4 regions of the Ferdinandcohnia sp. Marseille-Q9671 genome follow, and region 2 is predicted to be linked to each of the others. Evidence: riboswitches for the same ligand, from Rfam matches in the RefSeq annotation. Region 2 holds a riboswitch; each other region holds the start of a gene.
What was found. Region 2 has a riboswitch for S-adenosylmethionine ahead of metK (methionine adenosyltransferase). Riboswitches for the same ligand answer to the same signal wherever they lie in the genome.
Positions count from the first base shown of each region.

Region 1: linked by a shared signal. The riboswitch ahead of mtnK (S-methyl-5-thioribose kinase) and the one ahead of metK (methionine adenosyltransferase) in region 2 are both predicted to bind S-adenosylmethionine.
Region 3: linked by a shared signal. The riboswitch ahead of ACWNMY_RS12150 (MetQ/NlpA family ABC transporter substrate-binding protein) and the one ahead of metK (methionine adenosyltransferase) in region 2 are both predicted to bind S-adenosylmethionine.
Region 4: linked by a shared signal. The riboswitch ahead of ACWNMY_RS14190 (YezD family protein) and the one ahead of metK (methionine adenosyltransferase) in region 2 are both predicted to bind S-adenosylmethionine.

Region 1 is NZ_CDRJTA010000004.1:491,405-495,617, forward strand. Features, by position in the region: gene ACWNMY_RS17645 (DUF2087 domain-containing protein) at 1-359, shown strand, start outside; gene mtnA (S-methyl-5-thioribose-1-phosphate isomerase) at 499-1,548, opposite strand; gene mtnK (S-methyl-5-thioribose kinase) at 1,553-2,752, opposite strand; SAM riboswitch class I at 2,887-3,041, opposite strand; gene ACWNMY_RS17660 (carbon-nitrogen family hydrolase) at 3,138-3,926, opposite strand; gene ACWNMY_RS17665 (aminotransferase class I/II-fold pyridoxal phosphate-dependent enzyme) at 4,164-4,213, shown strand, end outside.
Region 2 is NZ_CDRJTA010000001.1:1,139,962-1,144,174, forward strand. Features, by position in the region: gene ACWNMY_RS05810 (tetraprenyl-beta-curcumene synthase family protein) at 1-48, opposite strand, end outside; gene ACWNMY_RS05815 (gamma carbonic anhydrase) at 200-727, shown strand; gene metK (methionine adenosyltransferase) at 761-1,960, opposite strand; SAM riboswitch class I at 2,231-2,395, opposite strand; gene pckA (phosphoenolpyruvate carboxykinase (ATP)) at 2,673-4,213, shown strand, end outside.
Region 3 is NZ_CDRJTA010000002.1:95,371-99,583, reverse strand. Features, by position in the region: gene ACWNMY_RS12165 (enoyl-CoA hydratase/isomerase family protein) at 1-441, opposite strand, end outside; gene ACWNMY_RS12160 (methionine ABC transporter permease) at 736-1,404, opposite strand; gene ACWNMY_RS12155 (methionine ABC transporter ATP-binding protein) at 1,410-2,423, opposite strand; gene ACWNMY_RS12150 (MetQ/NlpA family ABC transporter substrate-binding protein) at 2,503-3,318, opposite strand; SAM riboswitch class I at 3,432-3,543, opposite strand; gene ACWNMY_RS12145 (PPC domain-containing DNA-binding protein) at 3,693-4,196, shown strand.
Region 4 is NZ_CDRJTA010000003.1:308,375-312,587, reverse strand. Features, by position in the region: gene ACWNMY_RS14200 (LLM class flavin-dependent oxidoreductase) at 1-541, opposite strand, end outside; gene ssuE (NADPH-dependent FMN reductase) at 582-1,127, opposite strand; gene ACWNMY_RS14190 (YezD family protein) at 1,332-1,517, opposite strand; SAM riboswitch class I at 1,651-1,751, opposite strand; gene ACWNMY_RS14185 (DUF5381 family protein) at 2,021-2,512, opposite strand; gene ACWNMY_RS14180 (hypothetical protein) at 2,502-3,302, opposite strand; gene ACWNMY_RS14175 (hypothetical protein) at 3,358-4,213, opposite strand, start outside.

The DNA.
Region 1 (4,213 bases), on a different contig from region 2:
AAGCGGTAGTTAAGCAACAAACAAAAGCAATAACAGATGTCATCTTTGGAAAAGAGAGTATTGCAAACGAATCGGGCCAAGATGAGAAACAAGCAATCTTACAAAACTTTATTTTGAAAGATGGTCGACTTAAAAATATACCGTCACAACGTAAGAAACGGTTAATTGTGCTAGAGCATATGATAAAGGGCTTAGAGGTCGGTAGGAAGTATATCGAAACAGACTTGAATGAATATATAAAAAAGTTTCATGAGGACTATGCTACCATCCGCAGGGAATTTATTATGAATCATTTTATGTATCGAGAAAATGGTATATATGAGGTAAATCCGCCTGAAATGTGGGCGAAGATTGAATAAGGATGGAAAAACAAGTGCTAGGTTGTGCGCTTGTTTTTTTGATTTTGGAGCTAACGCCGATAGAATCAAAATAACGTCGACAGAGCCCTCAAACTACAAAAAATCCAGTATGATGTCACATACTGGATGTAAAAAACGACTACTTTTCAAACAATCTCTTAATCTCGATTCCAAGTTCACCCTGCAAGATTCCTTTTTCAGTAATAATTGCAGTAATGAATTCATTTGGGGTCACATCAAATGCTGGATTATAAACTTGTACACCCTCAGGCGCAATACGAGTTCCGTTTAAATGGGTAACTTCATCCTCGTGTCGTTCCTCTATTGGAATTTCTTTGCCACTTTCTAGTGAAACATCAAAAGTTGAAAGAGGTGCTGCAACATAAAATGGAATACCAAACGTTTTTGCTAAAATAGCTAAATTGAAGGTGCCGATTTTATTTGCAGTATCTCCATTAGCAGTGATTCGGTCTGCGCCAACGATAATCGCATCTATCCCTTTTTCAGCAATGGTATGGGCAGCCATATTGTCCGTAATGAGGGTAACGTCTACACCGGATTGGAGTAGTTCCCACGTTGTTAACCGCGCACCTTGAAGAACGGGTCTTGTTTCTGATGCATACACTTTTACCTGTAGGTTTCTTTCAGCAGCAAGGTGAAAGGGTGCTAATGCAGTACCATAACGTGCAGTTGCAATTGAACCTGCGTTACAAATGGTCAATACCTTACATCCATCTTTAAAAAGAGTTAGGGCATTCTCACCAATTTGTCGACATACCTCTTCATCCTCAGCCTGAATTTGAATCGCCTCGTGAATAAGGGTGGTTTTGGCTTCGTTCACTGTTTTAGAGTCTTCAATACTCGAAACCAATCGATGTAAGGCCCAGTTTAGATTTACTGCAGTGGGACGAGAGCTTGCTAGATATTCTTTATCTTTTAATAGGTGTACTTTAAATTCATTCAGAGAATTACTTTCATAGCCCTTCGCCGAAAGGGCGAGTCCGAAGGCAGCAGTTATTCCAATTGCTGGCGCACCTCTTACTTTTAAAGTGGAAATGCTTTCCCATACATCCTCGATTGTAAAAAGATCTATAAAACTTGTTTCCAATGGAAGCTTTGTTTGATCTAAAAGAGTTATATGTGTATCTTTCCACACAACGGATTGTGGAACAGTTTTTGTATAAGTCATGATGTCACTCCTTTGGTGCTGATGTTTGATCTACATAATTTCGTAGGGTACGAAGTTCTTTAATCGATTTTCGATTGTGAATTAATTTTTTACCGAAACGTAGAGCGTGTTGTTTTGCTTGAATTCGTTGTTCGAAGCTTTCAATTCCATCCAAATCAGCTACATGTGCAAGCCCAATGGTTCTTCGAATAACTTCGCAGCCTGCAAATCCAATTGCATCTTCAAAAGCTTGATTTAGGACATATTCAAGATAGCCTTCAACGTCCCGATATAATTCTACAGCCTCATTCTTCCAAAGCTCTGAGAATGTTTCAGAAAAAACATTCCATGTATGTTCAATATGTTTATACAGAGGTTCACGATCCTGGGTATCTCTAGAAATCGCATTTAATAATAGGTTTGCAATAAATTGACCGAGATCAAAACCAAGTGGGCCAAAGTAGGCAAATTCAGGATCAATTACCTTTGTTTCTGAATCACTTGCAAAAATACTACCTGTATGTAAATCACCATGTAGAAGAGCATCTGCTTGTGTTAAGAATTTCTGCTTTAGCTTTGCCACTTCAAGCTTTAAGATTTGATCTCCCCAGATTTTTTCAACGTCTGGTCTAAGCTCCTCTTCGAAGCTATTCGTGTCAATATTAAAAAATGGATCAGTAAACACGAGATCCTCTGTAATTTTACACAAATCAGGATTAATATATTTCTGAACAAGTACTTTCTTCTTTTCTGGTTCTAAGCCGAAGTCCGATGTGTAAAAAAGCGTTTTGGCAATATAAGTACCGATATGCTGTGATAACAGTGGGAAATTCCTGCCCTCAATAAGCCCAGTTCTGGAAATTTGAAGATGGGATAGGTCTTCCATTACGGTTATTGCAAGTGTTTCATCTGTATAAAATACCTTTGGTACAAGTGTTGGTACATGTTCCGCTGCAGCTAATAATGCATTGCTTTCAATTGTGGCACGCTTGAGTGAAAGAGGCCAGCTTTCGCCAACAACCTTTGCATATGGTAAAGCTTGCTTGATAATGATTCCTTTTTGGCTTGACTCGTCAGTGATATGGAAAACGAGATTAAGGTTTCCGTCACCGATTTCCTTACATGTTAGAGCTTTACCTTCTTCAAATATACGTAGACGGGTTGCAAGGGCAACCGCGGTGTTTTCGGTTAAAGGTTCATAAACTTCTAGTTGTGATATTGCCATTTTTACATACCTCCAAGTCATTTTTCGTTATGTTTGTTTTATAAAACTGCTAGTTTAACAGTCTTGGAGGCTTTTCTATAAACAGAAAAGCCTCTTTCTAGTGAAGAAAGAGGCTTGAAGTCAGGGCTTCGCACCTCTTATCTGCCAGAAAGTAAAAAACTTCCTGTTGGAATTAGCACCGTGCCTTATGGGTTTCCCCGGCGCAAAATTGCGCCCCACCTTGCGATGGTATTACGGTCGGTTGCTGGGCTTCATCGGGCCAAATCCCTCTGCCTACTCTTGATAAGAGATCAATCGATTTAGTTTTTTAATGATTCTGAAGTGAATGATAACAATTGAAGTGATGAATTGTCAATATGTTTTTTACATTTAGTGAATTTGTTTTTTACTTATAATAGTCAGGACGGCGATCTTGGAAAATAGGGATTTGTTTTCGTACTTCTTTCACTTTACTTAATTCAATTTCCCCAATTAATGTAGTTGCTTCAATTCCTGCTTCTGAAATAATATTCCCCCAAGGATCAATAATCATAGAATGTCCTGCAAATTGATTATTTGGATCACTTCCACTACGATTACAAGCTACGACATAGCATTGATTTTCAATTGCCCGGCTAAGGAGTAGGGCACGCCAATGTTCGAGTCTCGGTAGTGGCCATTCTGCTACCACGAATAAAACCTCAGCACCATTTGTTGTATGAGCTCGAATCCATTCAGGGAAGCGAATGTCATAACAAATTACTCCCGCAGCCGGAATATTTTCAATCGAGAAATCACCTTTTGCATCTCCTGCCTGTAAATACAAATGCTCATCCATTAACTGAAACAGGTGAAGTTTGCTGTACTCACTAACCAATTCCCCTTCTCTATTAAAGACAAACATTGTATTGGTCACACCGTTTTTTGTCTTTTTGGCAACAGAACCAGCAATAATATTCACGGAGTGTTGTTGCGCCAATTTTTTAATAATAGTTTTTGCTCCATCTCCATTTTCATCTGCGATTTCATCTAACCTAGTTAAATCATATCCTGTCGTCCAGAGCTCTGGTAGAAGGATAATATCTGGATTCTCTTGCTTCATGAGTTTGTCGATTTCCTTGGTTACAAGGTCAAAATTTTCTTGCGGTTTTCCGAATTGAATATCATACTGAATACAAGCTATTTTAAGATTCATAGTTAGTCCTCCTAGTAAATGTAAAATTTATTGGCTGTATTTTTGCATTATGTTAAGTTTAATACAAGACATAATAAGTGTTTGCGTTTGAACACCACTAACTTGAACACGGTTTAATGCATACATCCTACCACGTAATATGGGGGACTTCTACATAAAAGTTATACTTTACAATTTGATTTTAACAATATATGATTTTTGACTAGAAATTCAAGTAATTTTAAAGAGGTGTAGGAATTGAAAAACTTTCAGCATTCTGATATATTACAAAATTTACCGAAACAGTT
Region 2 (4,213 bases):
CAATTCGCGGTGTACAATCGGAAATACCTCACGATACACTTTCTTCATTAAACCAATTGGGTGTGTTGGTACCAAGGATATCACCTCATTTTCTACAAACAGGATGTAATGTTAATTTACGATTATTGTGAAAGTTGCTACACTAACAGTAAATGATTTTTCTTCGAATATCAAATATAGTGAGAAAGGGCGTACCTATATGATTTATCCATACAAAGGGAAATATCCAACAATTGCTGATTCGGTTTTTATAGCTGATTATGCGACTATAACAGGTGATGTCACAATTGGTGAGGAAACGAATATTTGGTTTAATACCGTTATTCGTGGAGATGTTGCACCAACGGTTATTGGAAAAAGAGTTAGTATTCAAGATAATTCCACCCTTCACCAAAGTCCAAATAATACGTTACTCATTGAGGACGATGTCACAATTGGCCATCAGGTTATCCTACATAGCTCTATCGTTCGAAAAGATGCCTTAATTGGGATGGGTTCAATCATTCTAGACGGTGCAGAAATTGGAGAAGGGGCGTTTATCGGAGCAGGAAGCCTAGTTCCACAAGGTAAAAAAATACCACCTCATACATTAGCCTTTGGGAGACCGGCAAAGGTAATCCGCGAATTAAACGAAGCGGATAAAAAAGACATGGCAAGAATTCGCAGAGAGTATGTTGAAAAAGGTCAGCATTATAAAGAACTACAAGAAGAACAGAAGAAGAAATAAAAAGCTCGCCACCCTTGGCGAGCTTTTCTCCTATTATTTTGTTGCTTGTGTCTTAAGAGCCTCTGCTTTATCCGTACGCTCCCATGGTAGGTCAATATCATTTCTACCAAAATGACCATATGCAGCAGTTTGCTTATAGATTGGACGACGAAGATCTAACATCTTAATGATACCAGCTGGACGCAAGTCAAAATTAGTGCGAACTAAGTCAACTAGTACATCTTCTGAAACTGTTCCAGTTCCAAATGTATCTACAGAGATGGATACAGGTTGAGCAACACCGATAGCATAAGCAAGCTGAACTTCACATTTTTCTGCTAATCCAGCCGCAACAATATTCTTCGCTACGTAACGTGCAGCATATGCAGCAGAACGGTCTACTTTTGTAGGATCCTTTCCAGAGAATGCACCACCACCATGACGTGCATAACCTCCGTACGTATCAACGATAATTTTACGCCCTGTTAACCCAGCATCCCCTTGAGGACCTCCGATTACAAAACGTCCTGTTGGGTTAATAAAGTACTTTGTATTCTCATCAATAAGATCATTAGGAACAACAGGATTGATAACGTGTTCCTTAAGATTACGTTGAATTTGTTCTAAAGAGATTTCAGGATGGTGCTGAGTAGAAATAACAATTGTATCAATGCGCACAGGTTTGTCATTCTCATCGTATTCTACAGTAACCTGAGTTTTCCCGTCCGGACGTAGATATGGAAGAATTTCATCTTTACGAACTTCCGTTAATCTTCGTGCTAGCTTATGAGCTAATGAAATGGGAAGAGGCATTAATTCCTTCGTTTCATTACAAGCAAAACCAAACATTAAGCCTTGATCTCCTGCACCAATTGCATCAATTTGCTCATCTGTCATTTGACCTTCACGAGCTTCTAAGGCTTGGTCTACCCCCATAGCAATATCAGGTGATTGCTCATCGATAGAAGTTAACACAGCACAAGTTTCAGCATCAAAGCCATATTTCGCACGGGTATAACCAATCTCGCGCACCGTTTCACGAACAATTTTTGGGATATCTACATATGTAGAAGTTGTAATTTCACCTGCAACAAGTACAAGCCCTGTTGTAACAGAAGTTTCACACGCTACACGTGCATTTGCATCACTTGCTAAAATGGCATCTAAAATAGAATCTGATATTTGGTCACAGATTTTATCTGGATGGCCCTCTGTAACAGACTCGGAAGTAAATAAACGACGTCTATTTGTCACAAATGTTTCCTCCTTTAACATTCAGAATTCGAAAAGTTCGACTCTGACATTCTTTTTGATACGGTACTCATTCCCTTAGTATTGTTACCTACACAATTTTCTATCCTATCTTAACAAGCCTATAATAGGAACTTCGCTGCTAATTTATCGTGATGAGCACATCAAAGTGCTTGTGTTAGTAACATCTTGAAACCACAAGATCGTTTCAAAAAAAGAAATAAAAAACCTTTCCCACTTTGAGGAAAGGTATATTGTTCATTTCGCCTTTCACTCTTATCGATCAAGGTCATGCCTTGCTCAGGTTAGCACCTTATCACTTTTAACAGATTTTTACCTATATGTAATAGGGTTCGCATAAAATCGTTTGATATGTAAAAAAAAGTGATGGTTGCCGGGTTTCATTGGGCCTGTCCCTCCGCCAGCTCGGGATAAGAGAGTATCCGTTCAATGACCAATCATATCGCAGACATCCTTTTCATGTCAATAAATTTAATAAAAATATATGTAGAAACGTGTCATATTTTTTCATCAAAAAATTCGCACTGCAAAAAGGTCTATGCAACAATGACTATTTTACAATCTGTACGCACTTTTTGTAGATAAGTTACGTAAAATACGTTAAATAGTATAGACTATTTTTACTAATGTGTTATACTAATTGTAAAATCGAGTTTCTTTCTTTCGTATAAAAATAGAAAAAGGATGGTTTTTCATGAATTCAGTTGAAGTTTCAAATGAGCTGCTTTTGGAATTAGTCAATGGAAAAAATGCACTTCATAACCTATCTGTTCCTATTTTAGTTGAAAAAGTACTTGCTAGACAAGAGGGTATTCTTACTTCGACTGGTGCTGTACGTGCAACAACGGGAAAATACACAGGAAGATCACCAGAAGATAAATATATTGTAGAAGAAGCGTCTACTAAGGAAAAAATCGATTGGGGCAAAGTAAATCAGCCAATCTCAGAAACAGTATTTGATAATCTATATAAAAAAGTACTTACTTATTTAAAAGAAAAAGAAGAATTCTTTGTGTTCAATGGATTTGCAGGGGCTGACAAAAAGGTTCGTATGCCGATTCAAGTCATTAACGAATTCGCATGGCATAATCTTTTTTCACAACAATTGTTTATTCGACCAACAGAAGATGAGCTAAACACTCATAAACCAGAATTCACAGTCATAAGTGCACCAAATTTTAAAGCGGTTCCAGAAGTTGATGGCACGCACTCTGAAACCTTTATCATTATCTCTTTTGAGAAACGTACTATCTTAATCGGCGGAACTGAATATGCGGGAGAAATTAAAAAATCTATCTTCTCTGTTATGAACTATGTATTGCCAGAAAGAAATATCCTCTCTATGCATTGTTCCTCCAATGTAGGTTCAGAAGGAGATGTAGCGTTATTCTTTGGTTTGTCTGGAACCGGAAAGACAACGCTTTCAGCAGATCCAAAACGTCGTCTGATTGGAGATGATGAGCATGGCTGGTCTAGTTCTGGGGTGTTTAATATTGAAGGTGGATGTTATGCGAAATGTATTAATTTATCGCGTGAGAAAGAACCGCAAATATTCGATGCAATCAGATTTGGCTCTGTTCTAGAAAATGTAGCAGTTGATGAAGAAACCAGAATAGCAGATTATGATAATGGCTCCCTAACAGAAAACACAAGAGCAGCATACCAAATTGAAAACATCGATAATATTATTGTACCAAGTATAGCAGGGCACCCTACTACAATCGTCTTCCTAACAGCAGATGCATTCGGGGTACTGCCTCCTATTAGTAAATTAACAAAGGAACAAGCCATGTATCATTTCTTAAGTGGATACACAAGTAAGTTAGCTGGTACTGAGCGTGGAATTACGTCTCCACAAGCTACTTTCTCAACATGCTTTGGGTCCCCGTTCCTTCCATTACCTGCAACAGTATATGCAGAAATGCTTGGTAGAATGATAGATGAGCATAATGTAAAAGTCTTTTTAGTAAATACAGGTTGGACAGGTGGAGAATATGGAGTAGGAAGCCGTATGAAACTATCTTACACTCGTGCGATGGTTCAGGCTGCTTTAGAGGGTGAGTTAAATAATGCTGAAACCGTTAAAAATGATATATTCGGTTTAGAGATTCCGATTCATATACCAGGTGTTCCAGACGATGTTTTACAACCTTCCAAAACGTGGGCTGATCAAAGTGCTTATTATGTAAAAGCGAAGGAATTGGCCCTTAAGTTCAAAGAAAACTTTAAAAAGTT
Region 3 (4,213 bases), on a different contig from region 2:
AGTACTCGCTAAGTTATAGACGATTCCTACTCGAGAGGCTGTGATACCAAATCGGCTGTCGTCTGATGCAAACCGAAAGTCACAAGCGTTCGCTAATTCAAGTCCACCGCCAATTGCAAACGAGCGAACAACTGCAATGGTTGGCTTTTTAAAACGTGTAAGTTTATCAATTCCTTCAAGCGCCTTATCATTGTAATGCTTTGCTTTCTCAACCGAAAAACGATTATCCATAAATTCACTTATATCTGCACCAGATGCAAAAGAAGTCTCATCGACACCTCTAACAAGTAGGACCTTAACGCTAGAATCATTTTCGACTTCCTCTAATAGCGTGGTTAACCTTTCAAACATGGCAAGTGTAAAAGCGTTGCGCTTTTCAGGTCGATTAATCACCAAAGTTGCTATGGCGCCATTCTGTTCAATATATAATTCATTTGACATAAAACCTCACCCCTTAAATACGTATTCAAAAAGGAGGATGAAAAGGACCGCGTTGACAAGAACGCCACGTCCTGTGGCAATGTCGACACTAGCACATCCTGTGCGTCGAAAGTTTGAGGCGGCGAAGCTCCCGCGTACCGGAGCGTATGCAATTAATACGTGAGGAGCGGAAAGGCAAGCCAACGAGCTTCCGCAGGATGTGGTGACTTCGACGTTCGACACAGGACGTGTCGGTATTTAGTCGAAGATCCTATACTGATGTGCCATTTTCACCGGACCTTTTGAACACCCTCTCTAATCCTTCTTCAAGTTTGCTGCAAGTTTATTACCAATTGTCTGGATAGACTGAACAAGGACAATTAGGATAAATACAGTGGCATACATGACATCCACTTCGTAACGGAGGTGACCAAAGCGATATGCAAGGTCCCCAAGTCCTCCAGCCCCTACAAGTCCAGCCATTGCAGTTGCTCCTATTAAACTGACTGTTGCAATTGTTAGCCCTAGTATAATAGACGGCCTTGCTTCTCTTAGCATGACATTCCAAATAATTTTTCTGGTTTTAATTCCCATTGCTTGATAGGCTTCGACTACACCTGCATCAACCTCGAGTAAAGCGGATTCCATTAATCTCGAAATATAAGGGGCCGTATAAATTACTAACGGAACGATAACCCCTTTTACCCCAATCGTTGTCCCAACAATTAGTTTTGTAAATGGAAGAATGAAAAATAATAGAATAATAAATGGTACAGATCGGATAATATTTATCACTAAATTAAGAGCTTCATAGACCCATTTATTTTCCAATGATTGTCCTGGTCGAGTTAATACGAGGAAAATTCCGAGTGGGATTCCAATAAGTACTGAAAATAATAAGGAGATTCCTACCATCTGGAAGGTTTCCACTACTGACTTTCCAATAACGGGTAACCATTCTGTAAATTCTGCAAATCGATTCATGTCTTTTATCCCTCCAGATTCTCAATCCCGACTCCATTTTCCTTTAAAAATTGAAGTGAAGAGTCGATCTCACTTTGTTCTCCCATTAAATGAACAACTAAATTTCCAACAATACCATTTTTCAGTTCAATAATATTTGCTGTTAAAATGTTTGGTTTAATAGCAAACTTCTTACTCACTGTTGCTAATAGCGGCTGACCAGTGGACTCTCCTACAAATGTGAGTCGTGTAACTGCCCCAGACACCTTTAACTGTTTAATAAGAGAATCGGAAAGTTTTCGTTGTGCGATTGTATTTAAAAACTTCTTTGATGTTTCATGTTTTGGGTTTGTGAATAACTCAATTGCTGTATTTTGTTCAACAACTTTGCCATTCTCCATCACATATACATAGTCACATATTTTTTGAATCACATGCATTTCATGAGTAATCAATAATATTGTAATTCCAAGTTCTTTATTGATTTTTAAAAGTAATTCCAATATGGAGTCTGTTGTCTCAGGATCTAGAGCACTTGTTGCTTCATCACTTAACAACACTTCAGGCTCCTGTGATAGAGCTCTTGCAATGGCAACCCGCTGTTTCTGTCCGCCTGATAATTGACTCGGAAAGGAATTTGCTTTATCTGATAATCCAACAATCTCGAGGTATTTCTCAACTCGCTTAGCCACCTCTTCTTTCGGCACATCCTGCAATTTCAGTGGAATTGCAATGTTGTCATACACGGTTGCTGTTTTAAGCAGATTAAATCCTTGGAAGATCATCCCGATTTTTTTTCTAGTTTCACGAAGATTTTCTTTTGAAAAAGAAGTCGTTTCCTTACCGTTTATATACACTTTTCCACTAGTAGGTCTTTCAAGTAAATTCACACAACGAATTAGCGTACTTTTTCCGGCTCCACTATATCCAATTACACCATGTATGCCGCCCTTCTCTACATGAATGCTCACATTTTTCACGGCTTCAACTTTCCCTTTTTTCGATACAAATTCCTTTGATATGTTTTCTAATACAATCATGGTGTCACTTCCTCTCCTATAAGCTCTAAACCATATAGCATTGCGCCATATGGTTTAGAAATTTTCTTATCAAATCCTATTATTCATCCCAGCTAGGGATAACTGATCCCTTGTATTGCTCCTCGATAAATTTCTTAACCTCATCTGATTGGTACGCTTTTCTTAATTTTTCTAGTACCTTATCATCCTTATTTTCTTCACGTACGACTAGATAGTTTACATAAGGTGAATCCGTTGTTTCTAATGCAATTGAATCCTCTTTTGGATTTAATCCCGCGCCAAGTGCAAAGTTCGTGTTGATGGCGGCAGCGTCTAATTCACCTAATTGTTTCGGAATTTGCGCAGCATCTAACTCAATAAATTCGATTTCTTTTGGATTCTCTTCCAAATCATAAATCGTTGCATTTTCCTTTACATCTTCTTTAACTTTGATTAATCCAGCACTTTCAAAAACGAATAATGCTCTTGATCCATTTGTTGGGTCATTTGGAAGTCCAACCTTTGCACCTTTTGGTAGGTCTTCTAGGCTTTCGTATTTATCTGAGTACACACCCATTGGATTTAATATTGTTTTTCCAACTGTAACTAATTTAGTACCGTGATCCGCATTGAATTTTTCTAAGAATGGTAAATGCTGATAGCTATTTACATCTAAATTTCCTTCATCTAACGCAGTGTTAGGCATTACATAATCAGAGAACACCTTTAATTCAAGCTCTAGGCCATCCTTTGCAGCAACTTCTGCTACCTTCTCCACGATTTCTTCATGTGGTCCAGCAGTAACTCCAATAAGTAGTTTCTTGCTATCTAATTCACTTGAAGCCTCTTCTCCCCCACACGCTGCTAATACACCAACCAATAGTAACAATGATAAAAAGATTGCAATTTTTTTCATTTTGTTTTCCCCCTAGTTTGTTTGTAAGTTGATTTGAAATTCTTATCAGATAAACAAAAAGCCCCTCTTTCAAAAGAAAGAGAGGCATGTGAGCATACGAAAATGTTCGTCCCCCCTTATCTTTCAAAACACAAATGTTTTGCTGGAATTAGCACCTTTTCATGTCGATACATGAACGGTTGCCGAGCTTCATCGGGCCAGTCCCTCCGCTACTCTTGATAAGAGAATTTCAAATATGAAGTTTTTTAACTTTATAGTTTTTAAATTTACAGGATAATGTTATGATTGTCAATAATTTTTGAAACATTTTAATTGTTACACTATTATTTTATTAGAATAATAGTACGAGCACAAAAAAAGGAGATTAAGATCTAATGAATGGGAATGTGAGAGCAAATTACGCAGTAGGAAATACAGGCAAAACGGTAACTGCTAGATTATTACCAGGTACAGATTTACTAACCGGAATCGAGGAACTTTGTAAGAAGACAGACATAACATACGCTTCAATTGTTACTTGTTTTGGCAGCTTTCGAAAAGCAGGATATTTCTATTTAGTTCCAAAGCCCGAGAGCAAGGCTGGTGCTGGATATGGAGAATTAACTACTATAGAAGGACCCGTCGAGTTTCTAAATGGTACTGGGATTGTATGTATGCGAGATGGGATTTACGAGACACATTTGCATGGTACATTTTGTGATAAGGAAGGAAAGGTATATGGTGGACATATGGTCAAAGGGGAAAATCCGGTCATCACTGTTGACCTCATCTTGTCTGAGATAGTAGATGTTGACCTTTACCGTAGATTTGATGATGAAACAGGCGCAAACCAATTCTATCCTGTAGGAAAAGGAGAAACAAAACCTTTTCAGTTATAAGTAAACATATAAATATA
Region 4 (4,213 bases), on a different contig from region 2:
CATCATCCTCCCAGCTGCCCTCCCACAATTTATAGCAAACTTGTAAATATTCCTCGGCAATGTCATAGCGTTCATCATGCTTAATTTGGTCTTCTAAACCCATGTTAACGGCAGCGCTTTTTAAGTAGGAAGTGACAATATTCCAGCCTACACGCCCCTTTGTGATATGATCTAGCGTAGACATCCGACGGGCAAATGTATACGGATGCTCATGGGTGACAGATGCTGTGACCCCAAAACCTAAGTGCTTTGTCACCGCCGACATTAAGGGCACAATTAGGGACGGGTCATTTACAGGTGTTTGAGTTCCTTGACGAATAGCAGCATCTCTAGAGCCTTGATACACATCATAAGGACCTAATACATCTGCTAGAAAAATAGCATCAAACCTGCCCGCTTCCAGAATCTTAGCTAGCTCTATCCAGTACTCGCTGTCTTTATAACGATGAGATTGGTCCTCTGGATGTGTCCATAACCCCGGTGATTGGTGACCTACACAGTTCATATCAAACGCATTTAAATACAATCTTTTCTTTGTCATTTCATTAGCTCCTTTTCAATTCATGTAAGTATCTTTGATTTTATAAAACAAGATTTCTTTTCTGATTTACTGTTTCACTAAAGTAATAAAGCTCTTTTTTCAATCTATCCAAAACATTCACATCAATGATTGGATTATCTATTTGCTTTTTATCGATTTGGCAATCTAAGAAGTAAACCCCTTGTAAGCTTTGCCCTTTCAATGCAGCGAGTAAAGGTTTTAAGCTGAACTCAATTGCAAGTAAGTGGGCAGGACTACCGCCTGTCATGATGGGTAACACCGTTTTTCCCGCTAATACATCTTGAGGCAGTAAATCTATTAGAGCCTTTAGCACTCCTGTATAGGCTGCCTTATATACAGGCGACCCTATAATCACACCATCTGCCCCTTGAATTAGTAAGGTGAGTTCCTTAAGGGAGGGACTGTCAAACTTTAGATTAAAGATATCTTCATAAGGAATATCTCTAACAGAAACATGTGTAACTGCAAATCCCTCACGCTTTAGTTTGTTCCCAACATACTGAAGTACCAAATCTGTTCTAGAACTTTCCGATGGGCTTCCTGACAAAATCACGATTTCACTCATAATGTTCATCCTCTCTTCTATGATTTATATCTAAAAATACCTTTCTTGATTGACATCGGGCCTATCCTCCTGTTGGCCGTTTGTTTATCACGGTACTCCCCCTTCCATATGGCACAAGTCCAACAAAAAAAGGCATCTTTATCCAGAGCGTTAGAATGACGCTTTGGTAATAAAGATGCCTTTAGTGGTCTAATCGGCAAGTATTTACGTTTTTTTGGTTGTTGATTGAATATTGCTTGATGTGGGTTTATGCAAGGAAAACCGTCTCTTTTCCGTCGCATCGATTTGAGTGATTTCGCCATTGTGAACGGTAATCACAATAGATCCAAACTCTAATTTCTCCAAGGTTGATAGAATATGTGTCACCTTTGATTCCTCAAGTTTTGCCATAAAACCCCTCCCTGCTAGTGGTATGCATCAGACAATCCTCTGGTTGACCAGTATGGAAGTCTGTTCATTTTGACCAAAATAAAAGCCCTCTTCAACTAAGAAGAGGGCATACGTACATCGGTTTCGTACACTCTTCTTATCTTTCAAGCCTAACGCTTGCTGGAATTGGCACAGTACAATATGTCTGTTGCCGAGGCTTCAACGGGCCAGTCCCTCCACCTCTCTGGATAAGAAAAAATATATGTAATTTTTTGACTACTTAATTTATTGATTGATACTAAATTACACGGAATTTCACCATCTGTCAATCACTTTCTTTTTAAAACTATCCAAAGAATACAACTTTAGTTATTTAGTCACAGGCTGGGTCAGAGGGACAGGCTCTTTGTCCCAGTTACCACTCTGGGTCACGGGGACAGGCTCTTTGTCCCAGATTTCATTTAACCTTAGTTATGATGTTTTGTAAAAAAATGGTGGGTCATGGTACCTGTCCCCTTGACCCATTATTTTTTTCGTTTTGCCCAGTTGTTTTTTAGTTCAGGGTTTGCGTCGGGTAGGACATATGTTTCAATGACATGGTTTACGGGTTGTTCGGATACTAGGTTGTATGTGGAAAGCTTGACCTTCTTATTATTTATGGTCTGAACCATAATATATTTCAAAGAGGCTCCACCCCAATAGATATCTTTAATTTCCCGAATGGGTATTGCTTGTTTACGCCCTTTCAACTGACCATTTTCAATTGTAAATAATGCCTTTCCGTTCATCACGACAGAAAGAATCTTTAAAAATATACTTCCAAAGAAAAACGTCCCAATAATACCAATGACAATTCCAAAGAATCCCCTTAATATACTCGTACTAGGTACAATGTAAAAGAGAATGAAAAGTCCCGCAACGGTCATTAACCCGCTTAAAAAGACCATACAGCCTGCCCAAAGTGGCAGAAAGACCACTTCAACTTTATCATTTGATATTTTAATATTATTTTCCATGCGTAAGCTCCTCCTTTTTCTCCTTAAAAGCAGATATGTTACTTTCTAAGAGGAGATTCACGATATCCACACTGCATGGTTGAGCTTTGAAAAGGTCATCCTTCTTTTCAATAATCCAATTATTCTCTGCATGGTTTGTAAACATCACAATATTTGTTGCGTGTGGCTCTTTATTTTCGTTAAACTCAAGAAACAGCAATGTATTTAGTAAACCATTTGTCTGCTCTAGTATGTTATTAAACTGTTGCTTTGCTCCAACATGCTGCGGTCTTTCAAATTTACTTTTATTATCATTTAACGCTACCAGTAATTCTTCAAGCTCATTTTGTGTCAGCTGCAATGTACTTGCCTCATTCTCAAAGACATCTCCAATTCGATAATACTCAGATATCTTCCTACTAACATCCTCCAGGGACACAAACGTGAATTCATGTACCATTTCATCGAACAACAGAGCGTGTTGAATAATCCCCTTCTCACCAAAGTGAAAGGATAATTGTTCCTCTCCTTTTCCACCTTCAGCGTGACGTGAGGCTTTAATGGATTGTTGCGAATAGTTAAGTGTCGAAATGATACTTGCTAAATCATCTGTTAACGTAAATTTATGATTTTCATAATGTACTAGATTTTTAGCGAGTAGGGAACGACATGTGATTTGAAACAGTAGGTCCATCTTGTCGTCCTCGAGTTCACCAAAATACACCTGCTTAAGTGCATTTCCTTGTTCAAAATATCCTTCACTATAAAAACAATAGATTAGTTCTTCAATTGAAAGCGAAATTCGTTCCATTTTTTCCTCCTATTTTTCACTAAAAATCATTTGTTAAATGTGTATTCACCTACCTTTATCCGCCAAAGGAGAATGCACCGAAGAATTTTTTAGAGCCTTCTACTAGACCACCAGCAAAGTTCTTCACATCATTAAATGTTTCCTTCACATTCTCAACACCCGAACGAACACCTTCTGTGACGGAATGAATTTGGTCTTTAAAATTTACAGCTACATCCTTTGCCCAACCAGATGTTTTTCCAGCGATGACATCTCCTGCCCAGCTACCAATGAAGCCCCCAATACTTGCCCCTACCACGGTTCCTACCGGGCCGCCAATAAGAGTTCCAATCGCACCACCAACAACAGCTCCTCCCACAGATGTAGTGGTAACCACACCTGTTTTCCATACGGCTTCACCAACAACCTTAGCATTTTCCTCTTTCAGTTTTTCAACATTTCCTCCATAAATGGAATAGTTTTCACTGATTTTAAGGGTAGCACTAACAGTCTCTGTTCCAGCTGTAATCACACCTGCTAATAGGGCATTGGATTTTACTACCTTTAGACCTGTCTTTAAAATTCCACCGGCATGATCTTTGACAATGGAAAATCCATTTTTAAGTGTTGTTCCACCTTGTTGAAGAGCTTGCTTCAAAGATGTAACATTATTGCTGAAGTTAACGATGTCGCTTGGGAAAAAGTTCGCGAACCTTTTATAAAGGTGTTCTGATAATGGTAGTTGTCTATACTTTAGGGCACCAAAAGGACTTACCATTAGTTTCGCTAAAGTATGAAACTTGGAGTTTTCAATTCCTTTTATAACACTACCAATTGGAAGTTTATATTTTCCAACTAAAACATCATCCACAAGATCAAAACGACGGAGCATTCCATCAAGTTGTGAATACTTAAACCCAAGAAGATGCATG